3 regions of the Mesorhizobium sp. KACC 23794 genome follow, and region 3 is predicted to be linked to each of the others. Evidence: predicted binding sites of a transcription regulator. Region 3 holds the regulator's gene; each other region holds the start of a gene.
What was found. Region 3 encodes PhoB, which activates phosphate uptake and scavenging genes when phosphate is short. Its sites were predicted from a motif close to TGTCATNNANCTGTCAT; they were not measured.

Region 1 (7,522 bases), 210 kb from region 3:
CGTTGGCAGCTGTGCTTGTTGCGGGCGCGGCTCTGGCGCACAAAGAGGCGACCGGGATCATTGCCGAACGCATGTCGGCGATGAAGAACATGGGCAATGAGCTGAAGGCTATCGGAGACATGCTCGTGGGAAATGCGCCATTCGATGCAGCGGCGGTGGCCCAGCATGCAGCTGCGCTTCACGAAAATTGCCACCGGACCTCAACCTTGTTCCCGCCCGGCAGCATCGATCACCACAGCAGAGCCTTGCCGGCAATATGGGAAAAGCCGGACGCATTCAAAGAGGCGATGCAGCGGCTACACGGCGCGACAGAGACTTTTGTCGCGACGGCGACTCTCGGCGACAAAGTCGCGCTAACGGCTTCTTTTGAAAAGATCGGTACGATCTGCAGCGGCTGCCACGAGACGTTCCGGTCGCCCGAGCATTGACGCTCATATTGCTAGGCCGTGTGGACGAATTGCGGCGTGTTGAAGTTTGAGGATTCCTCGGTTGAAGCGGTTGTGATTCATGAGTTTCCGATTGATTCGGAGATCGGAAACCATGTCAACGCGGATGGACGAAGCAGATTGGGATCACACGTTGGAAGTATTTCGGGCCTGCCTGCCGCGGCGTGGACGCACGGCGTCGAACGACCGGCTTTTCCTGGAGGCGATACACTTCTTCACGCTTGAGAACGTGCGCTGGCGGGCGCTGCCGGATCGGTTCGGCCATTGGAACTCGGTGTGGAAACGCTTCGACCGGTTGAGCAAGGCGGGCGTGTTCGAGGCCTTCTTCGACACGCTGGCTTCGATGAGCGCATCGGCGCATCTCATCCAGATGTTCGATTCCACCGTGGTGCGCGCCCATGTCTCGGCGGCCGGCGCAAAGGGGGGCAGGAAGGTCAGGCGCTCGGTCGTTCCAGAGGCGGGTTCACGACGAAAATCCATGCCAAATCAGATGCATCGGGAGCCATGATCGGTTTCGACCTGACCGGAGGCGAGAAGGCTGACGCACCTCATTTTCCGATCCTGCTCGGCATCGGACCGGACATCACGCCGCGCGCCGCCATTGGCGACAAGGGATACTCCAGCAAAGCCAACCGCGCCGCCGCGAGAGCCAGAGGCATAGCCCCGGTCATCCCGCACAAGAGCAACGAGAAGGACAGGCCCGCCTACTTCGCCAAGGTGCTCTACAAGGCCCGAGCCCGTATCGAACAGGGCATCGGCCTCGTCAAACGCTTCAAGCGTGTCGCCCTGCGATGTGAGAAAACCGAACGAAACTATCGATCAATCGTCAGCTTCGCTGCTGGACTATGCTTGATCAAATTCGTCCACACAGCCTAGCCGGCTGGCCTGTTGGGTACGGGTTTTCGGTCCAAATCATGAAAGGATCTACGCAGGCCACTTTGTAGACTTCCCATCAACCTTATCCGAAAGACTGCGTTGAACGATCTCGATGGTTTGCGGTCAGCCCTGGTTGCGATCCATGATCATGATCGTATCGCTGCTGATCGAAATAGACCATGCAGACGTGTTTCCAGACCAGGCACGCACGCGCTCGAACGGCATGAACAGCGCATGGCGATCTTCGTCGTAACCGCGCGATCGTTGAAAATCCTGAGATGCGGGCCGTCAGCGGCATGGTGGCCGCTGCGCAAAGCCGATGGAATCAGCTTTTCCGATTCCGCGCTGCCAGCGTCCTCAGCCGCAGGCCGTTCAGACGGATAAAACCCTCGGCATCCTTCTGGTCGTAGGCGCCGCGGTCGTCCTCGAAGGTCACCAGTGCGTCCGAATAGAGGGACTGCGTCGAGCGCCGGCCGGTGACGATGACGTTGCCCTTGTAGAGCTTCATGCGCACGTCGCCCTCGACCTTGTCCTGGCTCTTGTCGATGAGGGCCTGCAGCATTTCGCGCTCCGGCGAAAACCAGAAGCCGTTGTAGATCAGCTCCGCGTAGCGGGGCATGATCTCGTCCTTCAGATGCGCCGCGCCTCGGTCCAGCGTGATCGATTCGATCGCGCGGTGGGCCTGGAGCAGGATCGTACCGCCGGGTGTCTCGTAGACGCCGCGGCTCTTCATGCCGACGAAGCGGTTCTCGACGAGGTCGAGCCGGCCGATGCCATTGTCGCGGCCGAGATCGTTGAGGGCCGAGAGCAGCGTGGCGGGCGACATCGCCGCGCCGTTCAGCGCGACGGGATCGCCATTCTTGAAGGTCAGCACGATCTCCGTCACGCGGTCCGGCGCGTCCATCGGCGACACGCTGCGCTGGTGAACATATTCCGGCGGCTCGATCCACGGGTCCTCCAGAACCTTTCCCTCGGAGGAGGAGTGCAGCAGGTTGGCGTCCACCGAGAACGGCGCCTCGCCCCTTTTGTCCTTGGCCACCTGGATCTGGTGTTTCTCGGCGAAGTCGAGCAGGTCGGTGCGCGACTTGAACGTCCAGTCGCGCCACGGCGCGATCACCTTGATGTCGGGGTTCAGCGCATAGGCGGAAAGCTCGAAACGCACCTGGTCGTTGCCCTTGCCGGTCGCGCCGTGGGCGACGGCGTCGGCGCCGGTCTCGGCGGCGATCTGCACCAGGTGTTTTGAGATCAGCGGCCGGGCGATGGAGGTGCCGAGCAGGTAAAGCCCCTCATACTCGGCGTTTGCCCGGAACATCGGAAAGACGAAATCGGAGACGAACTCCTCGCGCACGTCGACGATGCGGATGTCCTTGATCCCCATCATCTCGGCCTTCTTGCGGGCCGGCTCGAGTTCGCCGCCCTGCCCCAGATCGGCGGTGAAGGTCACCACCTCCGCGCCAAGCTCGGTCTGCAGCCATTTCAGGATGATCGAGGTGTCGAGCCCTCCCGAATAGGCGAGCACGACCTTCTTGACGTCTTTCCACTTCGACATGATGTCCCCGGATTCTCGGAACGGCCGGCGGCCGGTTTTCGGCCGGCACTATTAGCAGGAATGCCTTGCCGGGCAAGGGTCGGCCTGAAACCGGTATTGCTGCGCCGCTGGACACAGCTTCGCGAGGAAGAAGCCCTTCAATAAACTCTTAATGATTCTCCCCGAACAGTTCCTGCGTGCCGATGACCCTTGAAAAACCTGTTCGCCCTGAAAGCCGGAAGCGCCCGCATGGCCTGCTTGCGGGCGTGCTGCTGGCGGTGTCGCTGGGCCTGCCCGCGCCGGCCTTCGCTTCCGACCGCTGGGAGGAAGCCGGAAGCGGCGCCGTCGCCATCCTGCCGGCCCCGGTGAAGGCGACATCCATCACCGGCGGCTCGCTGGTCTGCGCCGAGCAGCGCTGGACGCTGAGGCTGCGCACGGGAATGCGCGCCGCGTCGGCCGGCCCGGTTCCGGCAAAGCTCACGATCGACGGTGAATCCTTTCCGGTGATCGCCGCGCAGCAACCCGGCCTGATCACGGTCCCGATCGACTACCAGATGATCGAACAGATGAAATCCGGCAGCGGGCTGTCGGTCAGCACAGGCGGCGAGAATGGAGCGCCCGCCGCCGATTTCACCTTGCGCGACTCGCGCAAGGTGCTGGAGGCGATCACGCCGCGCTGCAGCCAGGTCGACATGTCGGCCTTCGAGCAGGTCTCGCTGTCGGAGACCGACCCGGCGGTGGAGCGGGCGCGACCGCTGCTGGCCGAGGAGACGAAACTCTTCCGGGAGGCGACCAGCGCCACGCCGAAGCTCGCCGCCACGCATCTCGATCGCGGCGAAGGCCGCGAAATGCTGTTCGCCACGCTGTGCGGCTCGTCCTGGTATTATGGCCGTACCGGCTGCACGCTGGTCGGCTATCTGCGCCCCACGGCGGCCGACGAATGGCGCCAAGCCTATAACAGCGAAGGCATGGGCCTCTACATCGACCCGGCCGCTTCCAATGGCGGATGGCCAGACCTGGTCACGCTCGACCGCGTCGGCGGCATCGAGCCGATCCACTGGAGGTGGAACGGCTCGTCATACGAATTGCGCGACCCGATGGTGGCGGGCGACGAGCCAACAAGCACCGGAACTGTCACGCCCTGATATCAGGACCCCGGTGGCACGCCTGATCGGCGGCGAAATATTCGCGGAGAACCTTTCCCGACCGCCCGGCATAGCCGCCGTAACTCGAACAAAAAAGCCGGCGACGGCATGACCGGAACCAGCTTCGAAATCTGTCTGGAATTCTCGCTGCCCGGCTTCCTATCAAGGAAGCCGGAGTTGGTTCGATCCGACGCGGGCCCGTGGGCGGGGGGCTTGGGGTTACGAGCCGGTGCCGGACCGAACCGTCTCAGGCAACACAGCTAAGTTCGTCGGACAATGGGGCGTCAGCGCGGATAAAACAAGGCAGGAATGTGGCGAACGTTCACCAAACATTTCTTTCTGAAATTATTTGTTACGTGATTTGATTTGCTCCAGAATGCGGTTTTCATGCGAATCGCCGGCCTTGCAATTTGACCGCGAACGGGCCAGTTTTTCATGTCGTGAAACCGTCATGGAAGGCAGTCGCGAATGACCGATCGCAGCGGAGGGGAGGGTGGGGACGAATCCGCAATATTGATTCCGCTCCACGAGGCAAGGCGTGAGCGGCTCGACATCCCGGTTTCCTTCGACCGGCGCGAACTCGACCAGATCCTGCGGCTCTATGGCCGCATGGTCGCCGCCAACGAGTGGCGGGACTATGCGATCGACCATCGGCTCGACCGCGCCGTCTTCTCGGTCTACCGCCGCGCCCACGATCTGCCGCTGTTCCAGATCGTCAAGGATCCGAAGCTCGCGCGCAAGCAGGGCATGTTCGCGGTCGTAGCCGCCACCGGCGCCGTGCTGAAGCGCGGCCACGAGCTTGCGCGCGTGCTCGGCGTCTTCGACAGCAAGCTCAGGCTGGTCGGAGCTTAAACCTCCGTCCTAAACCGTCGCTCCGGCCATGACTCCGCATCCGGCGCCCGGCTCGCCCCGCCATTCATCGCCAACTGCATGAACACCGTATCCAGCCAGCGGCCATGCTTGTAGCCTGATCCTTCGAGCCTGCCCGAATGCCGGAAGCCGAGCTTTTCGTGCAGCTTCACGGAGGGGCTTTCCGGCCGGCCGTCGCCGATCACCGCGATCATCTGGCGGAAGCCGAGCGTTTCGCAACGGCCGATCAGTTCCTTGAGCAGCAGCGTGCCTACGCCCTGCCCCTTGGCGGCGGGCGCGATGTAGATCGAGTCCTCGACGATGAAACGATAGGCCGGGCGCGGCCGGAACGGCCCGGCATAGGCGTAGCCTGCAATGCCATCCGGCGTCTCCGCAACGATGTAGGGAAAGCCGCCACCTTGCAGCGCTGCAAACCGCGCCCCCATCTCGGCCCGGGTCGGCTGCTCCAATTCGTAAGACGCCGTCCCGGTTGCAACGGCGTCGGCGTAGATTTCCGCAACCCGGTCGAGGTCGTCCTCGACGGCATCCCTCAGTACGATACTGCTCATGATATAGGCACGCTCCGAAAGTGCCTACGGATAGAGCGATGACGCCAAAAAGAAAAGGGCGGCCAAGCGGCCGCCCTTTGGTCCAGTCCAAACCTGAGTGCCGGCGCGATTACTCGCGGTTGCCGAGGAACGACAGCAGGAACGAGAACAGGTTGATGAAGTCGAGATAGAGCGTCAGCGCGCCCATGGTCGCCTTGCGGCCGGCCACCAGCGTATCGTCGCCTTCGAAATACATCTCCTTGATCTTCTGCGTGTCGTAGGCGGTGAGGCCGGCGAACACCAGCACGCCGATGCCGGAGATGGCGAACTGCATGGCAGGCGACTGCAGGAAGATGTTGACCACCATGGCGATGACCAGGCCGATCACGCCCATGAACAGGAACGTGCCCATGCCGGTCAGGTCGCGCTTGGTCGTATAACCGAACAGCGACAGCGCGCCGAAGGCGGCCGCGGTGATGAAGAAGGTCTGCGTGATGCTCTGCGCGGTGTAGACCAGGAAGATCGACGACAGCGACAGGCCCATCAGGCCGGCGAAAACCCAGAACGCGATCTGCGCGCTGGACACGCTCATCGACTGGATGCGAGCGCTCAGGAAGAACACCATGCCGAGCGGAGCGAGCATGACGACCCACTTCAACGGGGACGTGAAGAATGTCACGCCGAAGGAGGTTAGCATCTTGCCGTTGCCGAGCGTGGCGGCGGCCAGCGACGGGTCGTTTGTGGTGGCCAGCATCATGATGCCGAGGGCGGCAAAGCCAGTGATAACGAGGCCCAGCGCCATCAGGTTGTAAACCTTTAGCATATAGGCGCGCAGGCCCTCGTCGATGCCGGCGTCCGCGCGCGAACCCGCATTCGCTACGCGCGCCTGGTAGTTGCGAAGGTCAGCCATAGATTTCCTCTGTTGCTTCTGCCCCGTCGGGTGTCGGGCGGTCACGCCCAGGCGCCGCTGGCAGGGCTCCAGCATGCCTGCCCGGAATATGATGCGTCTCGCGGCGAAGGACAAGAGCCATTACGGACCGAAACCCAACGTGAAGCGACGTTTTTCTACGATCTCATACGAAATTGATCAGAGCGGGCAGTCGGCAATGGGCAGTCGGCAGTAGGGGTTTAGAGTCGGCAATTGTTTCTTAACCTACTGCCGACTGCCCATTGCCGACTGCCTAAAGGTTTCTCAACACCGGCGCCGCCTTGTGCCCCAGCACCCGCCATGTGCCGATGAGGCCTATGCCGACCGTCAGCACCAGCGCGATCCCTATCGTTGAGACCGCCACCGCCGGCGAAAAGCTCGACGGCAGCGTCATGATGCGTGCGACCACGAACCAGGCGGCCACGCCGCCCGCCGCCAGCGCAAACACCGCCGTTGCCAGCCCGATCAGCATGTATTCCAGCGAGAAGGCGGCGATCAACGTGCGCCGCGTGGCGCCCAGCGTCTTCAGCACCACCGCGTCATGGATGCGCGCCCGGTTGCCGGCAGCAAGCGCCCCCGCCAGCACCAGCACCGAGGCGATCAGCGCAACGCTGGCCGCCGCGCGGATCGCGGTGCCGAGCTGCGCCACCAGCCGGTTGACGATGTCCAGCGCGTCCTTGACGCGCACCGTCGTTACCGCCGGATAGGCGCGGGTCACCTGGTTGAGGATGCGCGCCTCTTCCTGCGGCGGCGCGTCGCGGGCGGTCAGCGTCGCCAGCCACGCATGCGGCGCGCCGGCAAAAGTGTTGGGCGAGAACACCATGACGAAGTTTATGCCCATGGATTCCCACTTCACCTCGCGCAGACTGGCGATGCGGGCCGTGACATTGCGGCCGAGCACGTTGACGGTCACCGTGTCGCCGATCTTCAGGCCGATCTGCCGTGCCTCCTCGGCGGAGAAGGAGACCAGCGGCTCGCCGGAATAATCTTCCGGCCACCATGCGCCTTCGCTCAGCGTGGCGTTTTCGGGAATTGTCTCCGAATAGGTCAGGCCACGGTCGCCGCGCAGCACCCAGGCGCCTTCCGGCGGCACTTTTACCTGCTGCACGTCGACGCCGTTCAGTTCCATTATCCGGCCGCGCAGCATCGGCACGCGCAGCAGCTTGCCCTCCGGCGACAGGCTGCCGACGAGGTTGCTGAAG
Region 2 (7,522 bases), 1.7 Mb from region 3:
CAATCTTCAAAGGGCGAGCCTCGAAGGACGCACGATCAATCAGTCAACCTCAAGCGGCGCCGAATCTACAGCCGCTTGCCCACTGCGTCGAACCAGTGGAGTTTTGCTGCTTCGACACCGACCGACATGCGGTTGCCCGGTGCAATCGCGGTGCGGCCAGGCGCGCGCAGGATCAGCCGGTTGTCCGACAGCAGGCAGTGGATGAAACTTTCGGCGCCGACCGGCTCGACGCCCTCGACCGCGACCTCAAGCGCCAGAGCGCCGGGCGCGCCGGATTGCAGGGCCGCATCCTCCGGCCGGAAGCCGAGCGTTGCCGCGCCGGCGGGTACGGTGACGCCGGAGGAACCGGGCAGGGCGGCTGCCGGGATAAGATTCATCGGCGGCGCGCCGATGAAACTCGCCACGAAGGTCGAGGCAGGTTGTTCATAGACGTCCAGCGGCGCGCCGGTCTGCTCGACCACGCCGCCGTTCATGACCACCAGGATGTCGGCCAGCGTCATCGCTTCCAACTGGTCGTGGGTGACGTAGACGCTGGTCACGCCCAGCGCCCGCTGCAGCGCCTTGATCTCGACCCGCATCTGGCCGCGCAGCTTTGCGTCGAGGTTGGACAAGGGTTCGTCGAACAGGAAGACTTTCGGGTTGCGGACGATCGCCCGGCCCATGGCGACGCGCTGGCGCTGGCCGCCGGACAATTCGCGCGGGCGACGTTCGAGCAAATGCGACAGTTCCAGCGTCTTCGCCGCAGCACGGACGCGCGTGTCGATGTCCTCCTTGCCCATGCCGCGGTTGCGCAGGCCGTAGGCCATGTTGTCGTAGACCTTCATGTGCGGATAGAGCGCGTAGTTCTGGAACACCATGGCGATGTCGCGCTCGGCCGGGCCGATGGTGTTCACCACCTTGCCGTCAATCGAGACGGTGCCGGCCGAAATCGTCTCCAGTCCGGCGATCATCCTGAGCAGCGTGGATTTACCGCAGCCCGACGGCCCGACCAGCACGCACAGCGCCTTGTCGGGAATGGCGATGGAAACGCCTTTCACTGCCTCGACATTGCCGGCATAGATTTTTCGAACGCCCTTCAGATCGACGGTTGCCATTTACCTGCAGTACCTCATCGAATGTTGGACGCCCCCTCCACCACGCTTCGCGCGGTCCCCCTCCCCCGCTTCGCAGGGGAGGAGCCAGCGGCGCCGCTTGATCCTCCCGTGCGAAGCGGGGGAGGGGGACCGCGCGAAGCGTGGTGGAGGGGGCCTGCCGTCGACTCTCACTTTTCCGTCTCCACCAACCCGCGCACGAACCAGCGCTGCATGAAGACGACCACCAGGATCGGCGGGACGATGGCCAGCATCGCGGTTACCATCACGAGATGCCATTGCGTGTCGGCGTCGGCGAAGGACACCATCTTTTTCAGCGCGATCACGATGGTGTTCATGTCGTTGCGGTTGGTCATCAGGAGCGGCCAGAGATACTGCGTCCAGCCGTAGATGAAGAGGATGACGAACAGTGCCGCGATGTTGGTGCGCGACAGCGGCAGCAAAATATCCTTGAAGAATTTCCATGGCCCGGCGCCGTCGATGCGCGCGGCCTCCACCAGTTCGCCGGGAATGGTCAGGAAGAACTGGCGGAACAGCAGGGTCGCGGTGGCCGAGGCCATCAATGGCAGGGTCAGGCCCGTATAGGTGTCGATCAGGCCGAGGTCGACCATCACCTTGTAGGTCGGCATGATGCGCACCTCGACCGGCAGCATCAGCGTGATGAAGATCAGCCAGAAGAAGGTCATCCTCAACGGGAAGCGGAAGAACACGATCGCATAGGCCGACAGGATCGAAATGATGATCTTGCCGACGGCAATGGCCAGCGCCATGACGCTGGTGTTGAACAGCAGCGTCCAGACATTGATGCCGCCGATGCGGCCGATGCCGCCGAACAGCGCCTCGTAATAATTGTCAAAAAACTCGCCGCCCGGGAGCAGCGGCAGCGGCGGGCGCAAAATGGTCTGCAGCGTGTGGGTCGAGGCGACGAAGGTGTAGTAGATCGGGAAGGCGACAACCAGGATGCCCAGCAGCAGCACGACATGGGCGATGACGCCGCGTGGGCGGGACAGGCCTATCATGGGCTTTCCTCCCCCCTTGGGGGGGAGGTGCCGCGGAAGGCGGCGGAGGGGGTAACCTCAGAAGGCACCGCCCTGTCGCTGACGCCGAAATTATGTCGGCGTGCGGCCGCGCGGACCCCCTCTGGCCGCTTTGCGGCCATCTCCCCCTCGAGGGGGGAGAGAGCGGCGGCGCTACCCATAATGCACCCTCTTCTCCACATAGCGGAACTGCACCGCGGTCAGCGCAATCACGATGATCATCAGGATCACGCTCTGCGCCGCTGAATCGCCGAGCAGCAGGTTGAGCGCGCCGTCGCTGTAGACCTTGTAGACCAGCGTCTCGGTCGCCTTGCCGGGGCCGCCGCCGGTGACGGCGTGGATGATGCCGAAGGTGTCGAAGAAGGCGTAGGTGGTGTTGATGACCAGCAGGAAGAAGGTCGTCGGCGCCAGCAGCGGGAAGACGATCGTCCAGAAACGCTTGGTCTCGCCGGCGCCGTCGATCGCGGCCGCCTCGATCAGCGATTTCGGGATCGCCTGGAGCCCGGCGACGAAGAACAGGAAATTGTAGCTGATCTGCTTCCAGGCGGCAGCCGCGACGACCAGCACCATGGCCTGGTTGCCGTTGAGCAGCGGGTCCCACGGAATGCCCATCCAGCGCAGGCCGAGGGCCAGGGTGCCGATCGACGGGTTGAACAGGAACAGCCACAGCATGCCGGCAATCGCCGGGGCAACGGCGTAGGGCCAGATCATCAGCGTACGGTAGAAGCCCTTGCCGCGCACCACACGGTCGGCCATGACGGCCAGAAGCAGCGCCACGACCATGGCGACGGCCGCCGTCGACACCGAGAAGATCGCCGTCACCTTGACCGAGTTCAGGTAGTTCGGGTCCGACAGCACCTTTTCGAAATTGTCGAACCAGACGAATTTCGACTTCAGCCCGAAGGGGTCTTCCCTCAGCATCGACTGGCGCAGCGCCTGGCTGGCGGGCCAGTAGAAGAACACCAGCGTGATGGCAAGCTGCGGCGCCAGCAGGATGTAGGGCAGGAATTTGTTGGGGAAGACGACGCGCGGGGTCATGAATCCCTCCCCCTTGAGGGGAGGGTGGCCGCGAAGCGGTCGGGTGGGGTCGTGGCGGCAGTGCTCAACCCCACCTTGAGCCGACAGTGCAAAAGAGGGCGTCGGCGCACGGCCGCACTGACCCCACCCGACCGCTTCGCGGCCACCCTCCCCTCAAGGGGGAGGGAGAGTTGGCGCGCGGCCGCGCCGACCCCCTCTGGCCGCTGCGCGGCCATCTCCCCCTCAAGGGGGGAGAAAGCGCGGGCGCTCATCAATTGCCCAGCGCTTCCTTGATCGCCGCGTTGCCGCGCGACACGGCGTTGTCGAGCGCCTGCTGGGCAGTCTGCTCGCCGGCCAGCATCTTCTCGTATTCCTCGTTCATGATGTCGCGGACCTGCGGCAGGTTTGGCAGGCGGACGCCCTTGGAGTTCTCGGTCGGCGCCTTGCCCAGCATCTGCTTGATCGGGATTTCGCGCGCCGGGTTCTTCTCGTAGAACCCGTCGGCCTTGCTCTTCTCGTAGGCCGCCATCGTTACCGGCAGATAGCCCGATACCTGGTGCAGGCGGGCCTGAATTTCGGTCTTCGACAGGAAGTTGAAGAACGCCGCGACGCCCTTGTATTCCTCGTCCGACTTGCCGGCGAACACCCAGAGCGAAGCGCCGCCGGGGATCGTGTTCTGCGATTCGGTATCGTAGGGCAGCATGCCGGTGCCGAAATTCATGCCCGACTTCACGACGTCGCCGAGACCGCCCGACGATTCGGTGAAGATGCCGCATTCGCCGGCCAGGAAGATCTGCTTGGCCTCGGAGGTACGGCCGCCATATTTGAACGTGCCGTCCTTGGCGAGATCCGCCAGCGCCTGGAAATGTTTCACAAAGGGTTCGGCGTTGATCTTCAGCTCGACATCGGGTCCGGCGATGCCGTTTTCCTGCGTGCCCCACTGGTAGTTGTTCCAGGCGGCGAAGTTTTCCGTGTGGATCCAGGTCAGCCAGGTCGAGGTGAAGCCGCAAGGGGCGGCTCCCGACGCCTTGATCTTCTTCGCGGCATCCCAGACCTCATTCCAGGTCTTGGGCGGGTTGTCGACGTCGAGGCCGGCCTTCGCGAAAATGTCCTTGTTGTAATAGAGGATCGGCGAGGACGAGTTGTAGGGGAAGGACAGCATGGTGCCGTCCGGCTTCGAATAATAGGAGACGATGCCTGGCAGGTACTGGCTCTTGTCGAACGGCGTGCCGCCCATCGACAGAATCTCGGCGACCGGCTTGATCGCGCCTTCCGCGGCCATCATCGTGCCGGTGCCCGCGTCGAACACCTGCATGATCGCCGGGGGCTGCTTGGCACGGAACGCGGCAATGCCGGCGTTCAGCGTCTCGGGGTAGGTGCCCTTGAAAACCGGCACGAGCTTGTAGTCGCCCTGGCTCTCGTTGAATTCCTTGGAAAGCGTTTCCACGACCTCGTTGTTGGCGCCGGTCATGGCGTGCCACCAGGAGATTTCGGTGACCGCGTAGGACGAGGTGGTGGAAAGCAAGGTGAAGGCGAGGCCGAATCCGGCCGCCAGGCCTTTGAATTTCATGGCATTCACTCCCAATTTTCGTTGGCGAAGGTTTGAGGTTCGCATGGGGAGTATCGACTGATTGTGACAGCCGGACAACGATTTTTTCGCAATCTGTTTGCCGACTAATTTTTTAGACGCTCCAGGCTGGATTTCCTGGATTTTTTTGACCCCGAAACAGCGTTCCGGCAGCAAAGCAGCAAAAAAAGCCGGGTGGGTCATGCCGCAATTTGGCAAAAGGATCGCTTTCGCGCTTCCACCGTTCGTCCTTCGAACACCCTTCGCAAATTTGTGGTTGGTTTCTAGTCCCTTTGCGCAACGCGCCTCAACCCGTCTCGAAATCGCCCGGCTGCGGCGGGTGTGATCGGTCCAGGGCGTGCGGATCAGGCTGATGAAGACCAGCCCGGCGTCGGTCGCCAGCGGCGCGTCGATGGATGCCTCGCCAGTCCGAATCTCGTTTTCGCGGACCATGCGGCTGCGCTCAGTCCACAGCCACCATCACGTCCGACGCCTTGACCACGGCGTAGGCCTGCTTGCCGACCGCCAGCCCCAGATCGTCGACCGCGGCGTTGGTGATCGAAGCCGTCACCACCGTGCTGCCGACATCGATTCGCACATGCGCCGTGGTTGCTCCTTTGGTGACCTCGACGACCTTGCCCTTCAGGATGTTGCGGGCGCTGATTTTCATGATGTCATTCCTTTCGATCGCTGCTTGCATCTGGGTCGTCATATTTTCATGTCGCGTACGCCAGTCATAGAGGGCAGTTTGTGCGCGATGAATTCCGATATTTGTTGGCATATCCGGTTGCCTTGCCGACAGGAGTTATGTTTGAGTGGATATATCGATCAAACAAAGACGACGTGGCCGCGTCGCGTGGCACGGCAGCCTCAAGGGAGATGACGATGATTGGGAACAAGGGATTGCGACTGCTGGCTTTGGCCGGGGGCCTGATGCTGGCGGCAACGCCGGCAGCGTTCGCGGCGGAGAGCCTCACCGTATTCGCCGCCGCCAGCCTCAAGAACGCGCTCGACAACGTCAACACCGCCTGCGAGGCCGATGTCGGCGAGAAGGCGACGATCTCCTATGCCGCGAGTTCGGCGCTGGCCAAGCAGATCGAGGAAGGCGCGCCCGCCGACGTGTTTATCTCGGCCGACCTCGCCTGGATGAAATACCTTTCCGACAAGAAACTGACCAAGGCGGACACGGAAGTCCAGTTGCTCGGCAACCGCATCGTGCTGGTAGCGCCGGCCGATTCGACCGCCAGCACGGAGATCGCGCCGAACTTCGACCTGGCACACCTGGTCGGCGACGGAAAACTCGCCATGGCCAATGTCGATTCGGTGCCGGCCGGCAAATACGGCAAGGCGGCGCTGGAAAAGCTCGGCGTGTGGGCCTCGGTCGAAGGCAAGGTGGCGCAGGCCGAGAACGTGCGCGCCGCGCTCGCGCTGGTCTCCACCGGCGAGGCGCCGGTCGGCATCGTCTACCAGACCGACGCGGCGGCCGACAAAAAGGTCAAGATCGTCGGCACCTTCCCCGAGGATTCGCACCCGCCGATCATCTATCCGGTGGCGCAGACCGCCGAGTCCAAGGACGCCGAGACGCCGGCCTTCCTGAAATGCCTGCAATCGGTGAAAGCCAGGGGCCTTTTCGAGGAGCAGGGTTTTACCGTATTGGTGCCGCCGGCCTCGAACTGATTTCGACTGGATCATGAATGGAGTGGCTGCATCTCAGCCCGGATGAGTGGAATGCGGTCCGGCTCTCCATAAAGGTCTCGACCTGGGCGACGGTGGTCGCGCTGCCGTTCGGCATCGCCATCGCCTATGCGTTGGCGCGCCGCGAGTTCTGGGGCAAGTCGATCCTCAACGGCATCGTCCACTTGCCGCTGATCCTGCCGCCCGTCGTTACCGGCTATCTTCTTCTTCTCACCTTCGGCAGGCGTGGCCCGGTTGGCGCTTTCCTTGCCGAGCATTTCGGCATCGTCTTCTCCTTCCGCTGGACGGGCGCCGCACTTGCCTGCGGGGTGATGGCGTTCCCGCTGATGGTGCGGGCGATCCGCCTCTCCATCGAGGCGGTCGACAAAAAACTCGAGGCGGCGGCCGGCACGCTTGGGGCCAATCCGGGGTGGGTGTTTGCCACGATCACGCTGCCGCTGATCCTTCCCGGCATCATCGCCGGCATGATCCTGTCCTTCGCGAAAGCCATGGGCGAGTTCGGCGCGACCATCACCTTCGTCTCCAACATTCCGGGCGAAACCCAGACCCTGCCTTCGGCCATCTACACGTTTACCCAGGTGCCCGGCGGTGATTTGGGAGCGCTTCGGCTTACGCTGGTGTCGATCGCGATTGCCATGGTCGCGCTGGTGGCGTCCGAGGTGCTGGCGCGGCGCGTCAGCCGGCGGCTGGATATCGAGGGATGAAGGTTTTTCACCCCTCGTTCGATTTCATTCCAAGCGGCTTCGTCAGGCTGGAACACCCCTCATCCGACCTCGCCTCGCTCGGCCACCTTCTCCCACAGGGGGAGAAGGTCGGAGTCTTGCATGATCGCCTCTGCAAATCTCCAACGTTGGTGATCGGCAGAGGCGTTGATGCAGTGCTCCACCTTCTCCCCTTGTGGGAGAAGGTGCCGAACGAAGCGAGGCGGATGAGGGGTGTTCCAGCGAGGCGCGGCAGATGACCCTGTCCGTCCGCATCCATCACAGCCAAGGCGCCTTCCTGCTCGACGCCGCTTTCGAAAGCAGCGGCCGGCTGACGGCGCTGTTCGGGCCGTCCGGCTCGGGAAAGACTTCGCTGATCAACATGATCGGCGGGCTGGTTCGCCCCCGGAGCGG
Region 3 (7,522 bases):
AGGGCCTTCGCGCCGTCGATGCCTTCCGGATCGTAGGCGCTGACGCGCGCGCCCCCATCCTGCAGCGCCTGGATGATCGCCAGCGACGGCGCCTCGCGCATATCGTCGGTGTTCGGCTTGAAGGTCAGCCCGAGCACGGCAACGCGCTTGCCGCGCACGTCGCCGCCACAGGCGGCCATGACCTTGCGGGCCATAGCCCGCTTGCGGGTGTCGTTGACCGCGACGGTGGTCTCGATGAGGCGGACGGGGCTCGCCGCGTCCTGCGCCGCCTTGACCAGCGCCAGCGTGTCCTTGGGAAAGCACGAGCCGCCGTAACCCGGGCCGGCATGCAGGAATTTCGCGCCGATGCGCTGGTCGAGCCCGATGCCGCGCGCCACGTCCTGCACGTCGGCGTCGAGCGCCTCGCAGAGGTCGGCCATCTCGTTGATGAAGGTGATCTTCATGGCGAGATAGGCGTTGGCGGCGTATTTGATGAGTTCGGCCGAGCGGCGCGACGTGTACATGATCGGTGCGGCGTTGAGGTAGAGCGGGCGGTAGACCTCGGCCATGATCGCCTGCGCCCGCTCGTCGTCGATGCCGATAACGATGCGGTCGGGCCGCTTGAAGTCTGAGATCGCCGCGCCCTCGCGCAGGAACTCCGGATTGGAGACCACCGCGAAATCGGCGTCCGGGTTGGTCTCGCGGATGATGCGCTCGACCTCGTCGCCGGTGCCGACCGGCACGGTCGATTTCGTGACGATGACGGTGAAGCCGCGCAGCGCGCCGGCGATCTGCCGGGCGGCGGCATAGACGTGGCTCAAATCGGCATGGCCGTCGCCGCGCCGCGACGGCGTGCCGACCGCCATGAACACCACCTCGGCGCCGCCGATCGCCGCGTTAAGGTCGGATTCGAAACTGAGGCGCCCTGCCCGCAGATTGGCCGAGACCAGATCGCCCAGACCCGGCTCGTAGATCGGGATCTTTCCGCCGCGCAAGGCGTCGATCTTGCCGAGATCGCTGTCGATGCAGACGACCTGGTGTCCGAAATCGGCGAAACAGGCTGCCGAGACCAGTCCGACATAGCCGGCACCAACCATCAATATACGCATAGACTACCTTCTCTCGGATGAGGGCATGCTTCCCCGCAAAGCCTGCCCACGCGGTGGGCGGCGCATCCCTACGCCGGATCGACGCACCGGCCAACAGAAACATTTGCCGCGTAATTTCCCATGCGAATGCGACAATGGGATAAACGTCGGGGCCTATCGATCCGCACCGGGAGAGTCCGCGGCAATTCCGGAGGGCGACGGCTTCATTCCCGCCCTTGCAGATGGCGGATGTCGCGCATCTTCGGGAACAGCCAGGCCCAAAGCCCGGCGACGGCGATCGCCCCGACGCCGCCGAAGACGACGGCCGGAACTGTGCCCATGAAGGCAGCCATGGTCCCGGCGCGGAACTCGCCGAGTTCGTTGGACGCCCCGACGAAGACCATGTTGACCGCATTGACGCGGCCGCGCACCTCGTCCGGCGTCCACAGCTGGATCAAGGTCTCGCGCACATAGACGCTGACCATGTCGGTGGCGCCGAGCATGGCGAGCGCGAAGATCGAGACCCAGACGATCGTCGAGACGCCGAAGACGACGGTGAAGGCGCCGAACAGCCCGACGAAGACCAGAAGGATGATGCCGGCATGATCGCGCAGGGGATGGCCGGCGAGCCAGACGGCAACCGCCAGGGCGCCGATGCCGGGAGCCGAGCGCAGCATCCCCAGGCCCCATGGGCCGAGATCGAGGATGTCGCGGGCATAGACGGGCAGCAGCGCCACCGCCCCCGACAGCAGCACGGCGAAAAGGTCCAGCGATATCGCGCCCAGCACGACCTTCTCGCTCCAGATGTAGCGGAAACCTGCAAACAGCGTGTCGAGTGACGGACGTTCGGTCCCGGTTCTTTGCACCGGTTTCGGGATGATGAAAACGAGGCCGGCACTGGCCATCATCAGCAAGGCCGCGATGCCATAAGCGATCTCGGACGACAGCCCGTAGAGCAGGCCGCCGGCGACAGGCCCGACAATCGTCGCCGTCTGCCAGGCAGAGGAATTCCAGGCCACCGCGTTGGCGAAATCCTTCGGCGGCACGAGATTGGCGACCAGCGAGGCCGCGGCCGGGCCGAAGAAGGCACGCGCCACGCCGAACACGGCGAGCACGATGAAGATCGGCACAACGCCGGTCAGGCCGCGCAGCGAGAGCAGAAGCAGCGCCAGGGCACAGACGGCCTCCAGCATTGCGGCAAACCCCATGATCAGGCGGCGGCCGAACCGGTCGGCGATCGCTCCCGTCACCAGGACAAGCAGCAGCGACGGGATGAACTGCACGATGCCGACCAGGCCGAGGTCGAACGGATCGCGGGTAAGATCGTAGACCTGCCAGCCAACGGCGACGGAAACGATCTGCGTGGAGAACGTCGCCAGGAACCGTGCCGACCAGAAGGCCAGGAACGGGCGGTGCCGGAAGGCAGCATAACGCTGGCTGTCGGCGGTCGCGGCTTCAGAGGACATCGGGCTCGATATGCGAGAGATATGAAGAACCGCGCTGTCCTTAGCGCGGATCGCGACGTTTATCGCCTCTTAATTCAAAGCTGGACCAGGAATAATGCAGCCGGCCGCTCGAAATCGACGGATCGATCGTGCATCCCCGGCTCAGCCCTCGGCCTTGAACGTCTTCGCCTCATCTCGGATCTTCTCCCAGTCGTTGCCGTGACGGTTCAACAACTCACGCGCCTGATTGGGAGAGAGATCGGTGGTCTCGGCCAGATGCTGGACTTCGAGCTCGCGGCCTTTCGCCAGCCGTCCACCCTCCGGTGTCCTTTTCTTCGCCATATCGATGATTCCTTATGACGAGGATGAACGCATCGATGACGAAAAGGTCGCATGTCGATGTAACCTTGCCCTCTGGACATTTCAGCGAGCCCGCGCACGGGGTCGGAACCTCCGCCTGCCCAGCCGAGTTTCAGGTGCGGCAAAGGAGTTTCTCGATGATCAAATGGCTTGTCAGGCTTGGCCTTGCGTTCGTGGCAACGCGGCTCGCAGCAAAATACATGGCGCCCCAGGCTGAAGCAGAACCCGCGGGCGCGCCGCCACGAAAGCGCCGGCAGCGGAGGGCCGCGACGTGACAAGGTTTGGATTGGCAGTTGCCGCGCTGACGGGGTATGTGGCCTACAGGCTCGGGTGCAGGCTGGTCGAGGAGAACAGCAGCGACAAGCCGCCGATGGAAAAGCCGCGCAAGGTGCGCCGGTCTCCGCCCGCGCATGTGGGCGTCGACGTGTCGGCGAAAACCGCCGATTAAAGGTAATGCCGCGCCTCCCTGCCGATTTCCGCACATGCCGGTCGTTTCGGTGATAGGCTGAAGCCGCGCCCAAGATTCTGCGGGCGCGTCCACACCAGGATCGGACATCGTCATGCATGCGCTTGAATGGGTTCCTCCCGCTCTTTTCGGAGCGGGCACGGGGGCTCTCGCTCTGGCGATCGTCGGATTCAGCTGGGGCGGCTGGGTGACGGCAAGCGGCGCGCAACGCATGTCCAGCGACGCTGCCGCGATCGCGGTTGCGGCCAGCCTCACCCCCTACTGTCTGGAGCGGTCGAAGAGCGATCCGCTGTCGGCCGGCATTCTGGCGGATATAAAGATCGCCAGGGCTTTCCAGCGGGCCGGGCTCGTCGAGCAGGCCGGCTGGGCGACGCCGCTCGGCGAGGAGAGGCCCAATCGCCAACTGGCCGCGGCGTGCGGGCAGGCGCTCACCGCGCAGGCCTTGCCCGTTCAATGAAATTGCTCCGCACAGCGGAGCGGCGCCAGGACCGACGACGATGCTGACTTCCACCTTCACGGCAATGCGGGCACAAGGCGTGCCCATCCGGGCATTGCGCAATGCGGCGAAACTGAACTTCCGCGTCACCACCTCGACCTCGGGGGAACCGGCCGACGGCCCTCCGGCGCATGCGACACAAAACTTCTGGACGGAGGTTGTTTCGGCGCGCCGGGCCTACCGCAAGAAGACCGGCCACAATATCGAGGACATTCTTTCTGCCTGAGCCGGGCGCGGACCTACGCAAGCCATCAATCAGAAGGTGATGCTGCTCAGGGCCAGGTAGAGAGCAGATCCCACCACGGAGGCGGCGAGCAGGATCAGCAGCAATGCGGCGGGCTCGGCCGCCAATCGCCCGAGATACCTCACAAGCCACCGCCTTGCCGAGCAGGCACCCGATCCCTTTGGGACGGTGGCGTTTCTTGCTGCCGACACGAAAAATTGGAAGACATGACGTCCTACTTCCCGGCTGGGGCCAGGGCGGATCGTCAGCCCTCAATCGACAGCGCCCTAAAAAAGGCTGCCGATCGCAAGATGCTATCAGCATGCCGTCGGGATAGCGAATTTATTCGCGGCCGGGGAAGAGCGGATTATACCAACGGCGTTTGAATTTGACCGCCGCCGGTATCGGGCATTGCCGGATTTTCCACGCTGATGCAATACAATGTCGGAGGGATATAGGAAAAGTTTCCTTGCTCTTTTCCGCCTCTCTGCTATTGTGCTTTCCGAACGGAGGCTGGAATGGACCGGGCGGAACGCGAAAATGAGCAGGAGACGCTGAAGGGCATCGCAGCGGTGCTGCTCAGGCTCGCCGTTCTGGCCGAGTTCCTTTGCGTCCTGCCGCTCTGGATTCGCGTTCTGGTGTTGGCGCTCTTGCGGCCGGCCGAGGCCGTTGCGCGGGCGTTTGCTATCGAGCAGGCTGGCGGCGCGCTTGCCTTGCCAGCGGCTGCGGTCGGCGGGGCGGATGCCGATGGCTGCGCCGAGGCTTTGCGGCTCGCCCGCTGCTTCCGCGCGCTAGCCGTCGTCTTCGGCGGCTTGCAGGGTTTTTTCGCCGGACTGCGGCTGTTTCGCGGCGGGCCGAACCGGCGTCTTGCGCAAAACGGATCGGCGATGGCTTGGCAGGATCACGCAATGAGGGCGCGGCGCGCAATGGCTTGCAGCGGGGCGGGGCTCATCGATACGTCGTGACCGCTGGGGCGGCGGCTAAAAGACCCGCCGAGCCGACCCGCCCGGCTTTCGGATCGGGCTCTGACTTGTTGAGGATTCGAACGCCACCCGCCAGCTGCGCTTTGCGGGGGGTGTTGGTATGCCTATGCCAATGGCGGTCAGGGTTAACCGACGTCGGTCTCAGTGCTCGGTCAGTGCTTCGTTGAGCAGGTCGAGGTCGACGTAGAAATAGCGGACCAGGCAGCGCTGGACTTCTTCGGTGTCGAAGCCGTGGCTTCTGAGATAGGAGACCGATTCATGGATGGCGCGGCGGTCGACCAGCTTGGTCTTGCGGTCGTCCTGGGCGTCCATGAGGGCGTCCATCTCGGCGATGTTCCGATCCTTGGGCAGGATTTGCATATGGTTTCCCGGAGCCTTCATGCCTGCCAGAGTAGCGAGTTAAGGATAACAAAACGCTAATGCGGCGAGGTAGCGCGCCGAGCAATGTTGAAGGAATGAGATTGCGCAGGAATGACGCCCGCCGCGGAACCGCGACGGGATGGGCAATCATTCTTCGCTTATGGAATAGCCGGCGCCGCGCACCGTACGGATGACGTCCGGCAGCCGGCCGGTGTTGACCGCCTTGCGCAGCCGGCCGACATGCACGTCGACGGTCCGCTCGTCGATGTAGATCGTCTCGCCCCAGACATTGTCGAGCAGTTGCCCGCGCGAAAACACCCGGCCGGGATGCCGCATCATGAATTCGAGCAGCCGGAATTCTGTCGGCCCGAGCCTGATCTCGCTCTTCTTGCGATAGACGCGGTGGGATTCCCGGTCGAGCACGATGTCGCCGACCTTCAGCACCGAAGACAGCACCTCCGGCTTGGCACGCCGCAGCAGCGCCTTCACACGGGCCACGAATTCCGGCGTCGAGAACGGTTTTACCAGATAGTCGTCGGCCCCCGTAGCCAGCCCGCGCACCCGGTCGCTCTCCTCGCCACGCGCCGTCAGCATGATGATCGGCAGCCGCTCGGTTTCGGGCCGCATCCTGAGCCGCCGACAGAGTTCTATGCCGGACACCGCCGGCAGCATCCAGTCGAGCACCAGCAGGTCGGGCACGTTCTCCTGCAGGCGGATTTCCGCCTCGTCGCCGCGCATGACGACTTCGACCTGATAGCCTTCCGATTCCAGATTGTAGCGGAGGAGGACGCCCAACGGCTCCTCGTCCTCGACCACCATCACCTTCGGAGCGATCATCGCGCCTCGCTTGCCGTTATTCGGCGAGGACGGTCGTTGCCGTCTCGTCGAGTTTCGGGCGGTTCGCCGGAAGCTGCGAACCGGTCAGGACATAATAGGCGTTTTCCGCGATGTTGGTCACGTGGTCGCCGATGCGTTCCAAATTCTTGGCGCAGAACAGGAGGTGCGTGCAGGCGGTGATGTTGCGCGGATCCTCCATCATATAGGTCAGGAGTTCGCGGAACACCGAAGTATACTTGAGGTCGACCTTCTCATCCTCGGCGCGCAGCCGGTCGAGTTCGCTGGGCCGGCGCCCGGTATAGGCGGCGACCACGCCTTCGATCTGGGCGAGCACCAGCGTCGCCATGTCGTCGATGCCGTGCGACAGGCCGCGCGGCGTGGCGCCTTCGCCGATCGCGCCGACGCGCTTGGCGACGTTCTTGGCAAGATCGCCGATGCGTTCGAGGTCGCCGGCCATGCGGATGGCGCCGAGCACGGCGCGCAGATCTTGCGCCATCGGCTGGCGCTTGGCGATCAGCGTGATCGCCCGGTCATCCAGCTCGCGCTGCTTGGCGTCCATGACGGTATCTTCGGAGATGATCCGCTGCGCCGCCGCCGTGTCGGTGTGCAGCAGCGCCCGGATCGAATCGCCGACCATCGAACTCGACAGGCCCGCCATGTCGCGGATCAGCTGGTCGATCTGTTTCAGATCCTCGTCAAACGAGGCAACTGTGTGTTCGCGCATCAAATAACTCCAAAATTCATGGAAGCACCGGGGAACCGCGAGCGAAATGCGTCAGGACGAGGCGAAAATGGTGAGGTTCGAGAACCGGAGCGGAGCGTACATTTTAGTACGTGAGCACCGGAAGCGCAGAACCTCAACATTTGCAGCCCGTCATCACGCATTTCGACGCGGTTCCTAGCCGAAGCGGCCGGTGATGTAGTCCTGCGTGCGCTTGTCGTCGGGGTTGGTGAACATCTTGTCCGTCGCCCCTTCCTCGACCAGGTAGCCCAGATGGAACATGGCGGTGCGCTGCGACACGCGCGCCGCCTGCTGCATGGAGTGGGTGACGATGACGATCGTGTAGTTGGCGCGCAGCTCGTCGATCAGTTCCTCCACCTTCGCGGTGGCGATCGGGTCGAGCGCCGAGCAGGGCTCGTCCATCAGGATGACTTCAGGCGACACCGCGATGGCGCGGGCGATGCAGAGACGCTGCTGCTGGCCGCCGGAAAGGCCGGTGCCCGGCTCGTTCAAACGGTCCTTGGCCTCGTTCCAGAGAGCCGCTTTCTTCAGGCTGGACTCGAC

Region 1: ACSBOB_RS04295 (DUF2794 domain-containing protein) is a predicted target of PhoB. The motif match lies at 4,432-4,448, and genes of this name have one in related genera.
Region 2: ugpB (sn-glycerol-3-phosphate ABC transporter substrate-binding protein UgpB) is a predicted target of PhoB. The motif match lies at 4,779-4,795, and genes of this name have one in related genera.

Annotation. Positions count from the first base shown of each region.
Region 1 covers NZ_CP197465.1:833,771-841,292, reverse strand. The annotation lists gene ACSBOB_RS04320 (c-type cytochrome) at 1-428, shown strand, start outside; partial or broken gene ACSBOB_RS04315 (hypothetical protein) at 508-711, shown strand; gene ACSBOB_RS04310 (IS5 family transposase) at 723-1,322, shown strand; gene ACSBOB_RS04305 (argininosuccinate synthase) at 1,648-2,871, opposite strand; gene ACSBOB_RS04300 (hypothetical protein) at 3,048-3,995, shown strand; gene ACSBOB_RS04295 (DUF2794 domain-containing protein) at 4,464-4,847, shown strand; gene ACSBOB_RS04290 (GNAT family N-acetyltransferase) at 4,844-5,413, opposite strand; gene ACSBOB_RS04285 (Bax inhibitor-1/YccA family protein) at 5,523-6,302, opposite strand; gene ACSBOB_RS04280 (ABC transporter permease) at 6,574-7,522, opposite strand, start outside.
Region 2 covers NZ_CP197465.1:2,733,991-2,741,512, forward strand. The annotation lists gene ugpC (sn-glycerol-3-phosphate ABC transporter ATP-binding protein UgpC) at 66-1,094, opposite strand; gene ugpE (sn-glycerol-3-phosphate ABC transporter permease UgpE) at 1,262-2,110, opposite strand; gene ugpA (sn-glycerol-3-phosphate ABC transporter permease UgpA) at 2,282-3,166, opposite strand; gene ugpB (sn-glycerol-3-phosphate ABC transporter substrate-binding protein UgpB) at 3,417-4,715, opposite strand; gene ACSBOB_RS13485 (TOBE domain-containing protein) at 5,176-5,382, opposite strand; gene modA (molybdate ABC transporter substrate-binding protein) at 5,598-6,389, shown strand; gene modB (molybdate ABC transporter permease subunit) at 6,407-7,111, shown strand; gene modC (molybdenum ABC transporter ATP-binding protein) at 7,365-7,522, shown strand, end outside.
Region 3 covers NZ_CP197465.1:1,041,530-1,049,051, reverse strand. The annotation lists gene ACSBOB_RS05335 (UDP-glucose dehydrogenase family protein) at 1-1,088, opposite strand, end outside; gene ACSBOB_RS05330 (MFS transporter) at 1,292-2,533, opposite strand; gene ACSBOB_RS05325 (hypothetical protein) at 2,675-2,854, opposite strand; gene ACSBOB_RS05320 (hypothetical protein) at 3,144-3,320, shown strand; gene ACSBOB_RS05315 (hypothetical protein) at 3,433-3,795, shown strand; gene ACSBOB_RS05310 (hypothetical protein) at 3,836-4,060, shown strand; gene ACSBOB_RS05305 (hypothetical protein) at 4,576-5,022, shown strand; gene ACSBOB_RS05300 (hypothetical protein) at 5,182-5,400, opposite strand; gene phoB (phosphate regulon transcriptional regulator PhoB) at 5,548-6,237, opposite strand; gene phoU (phosphate signaling complex protein PhoU) at 6,254-6,961, opposite strand; gene pstB (phosphate ABC transporter ATP-binding protein PstB) at 7,136-7,522, opposite strand, start outside.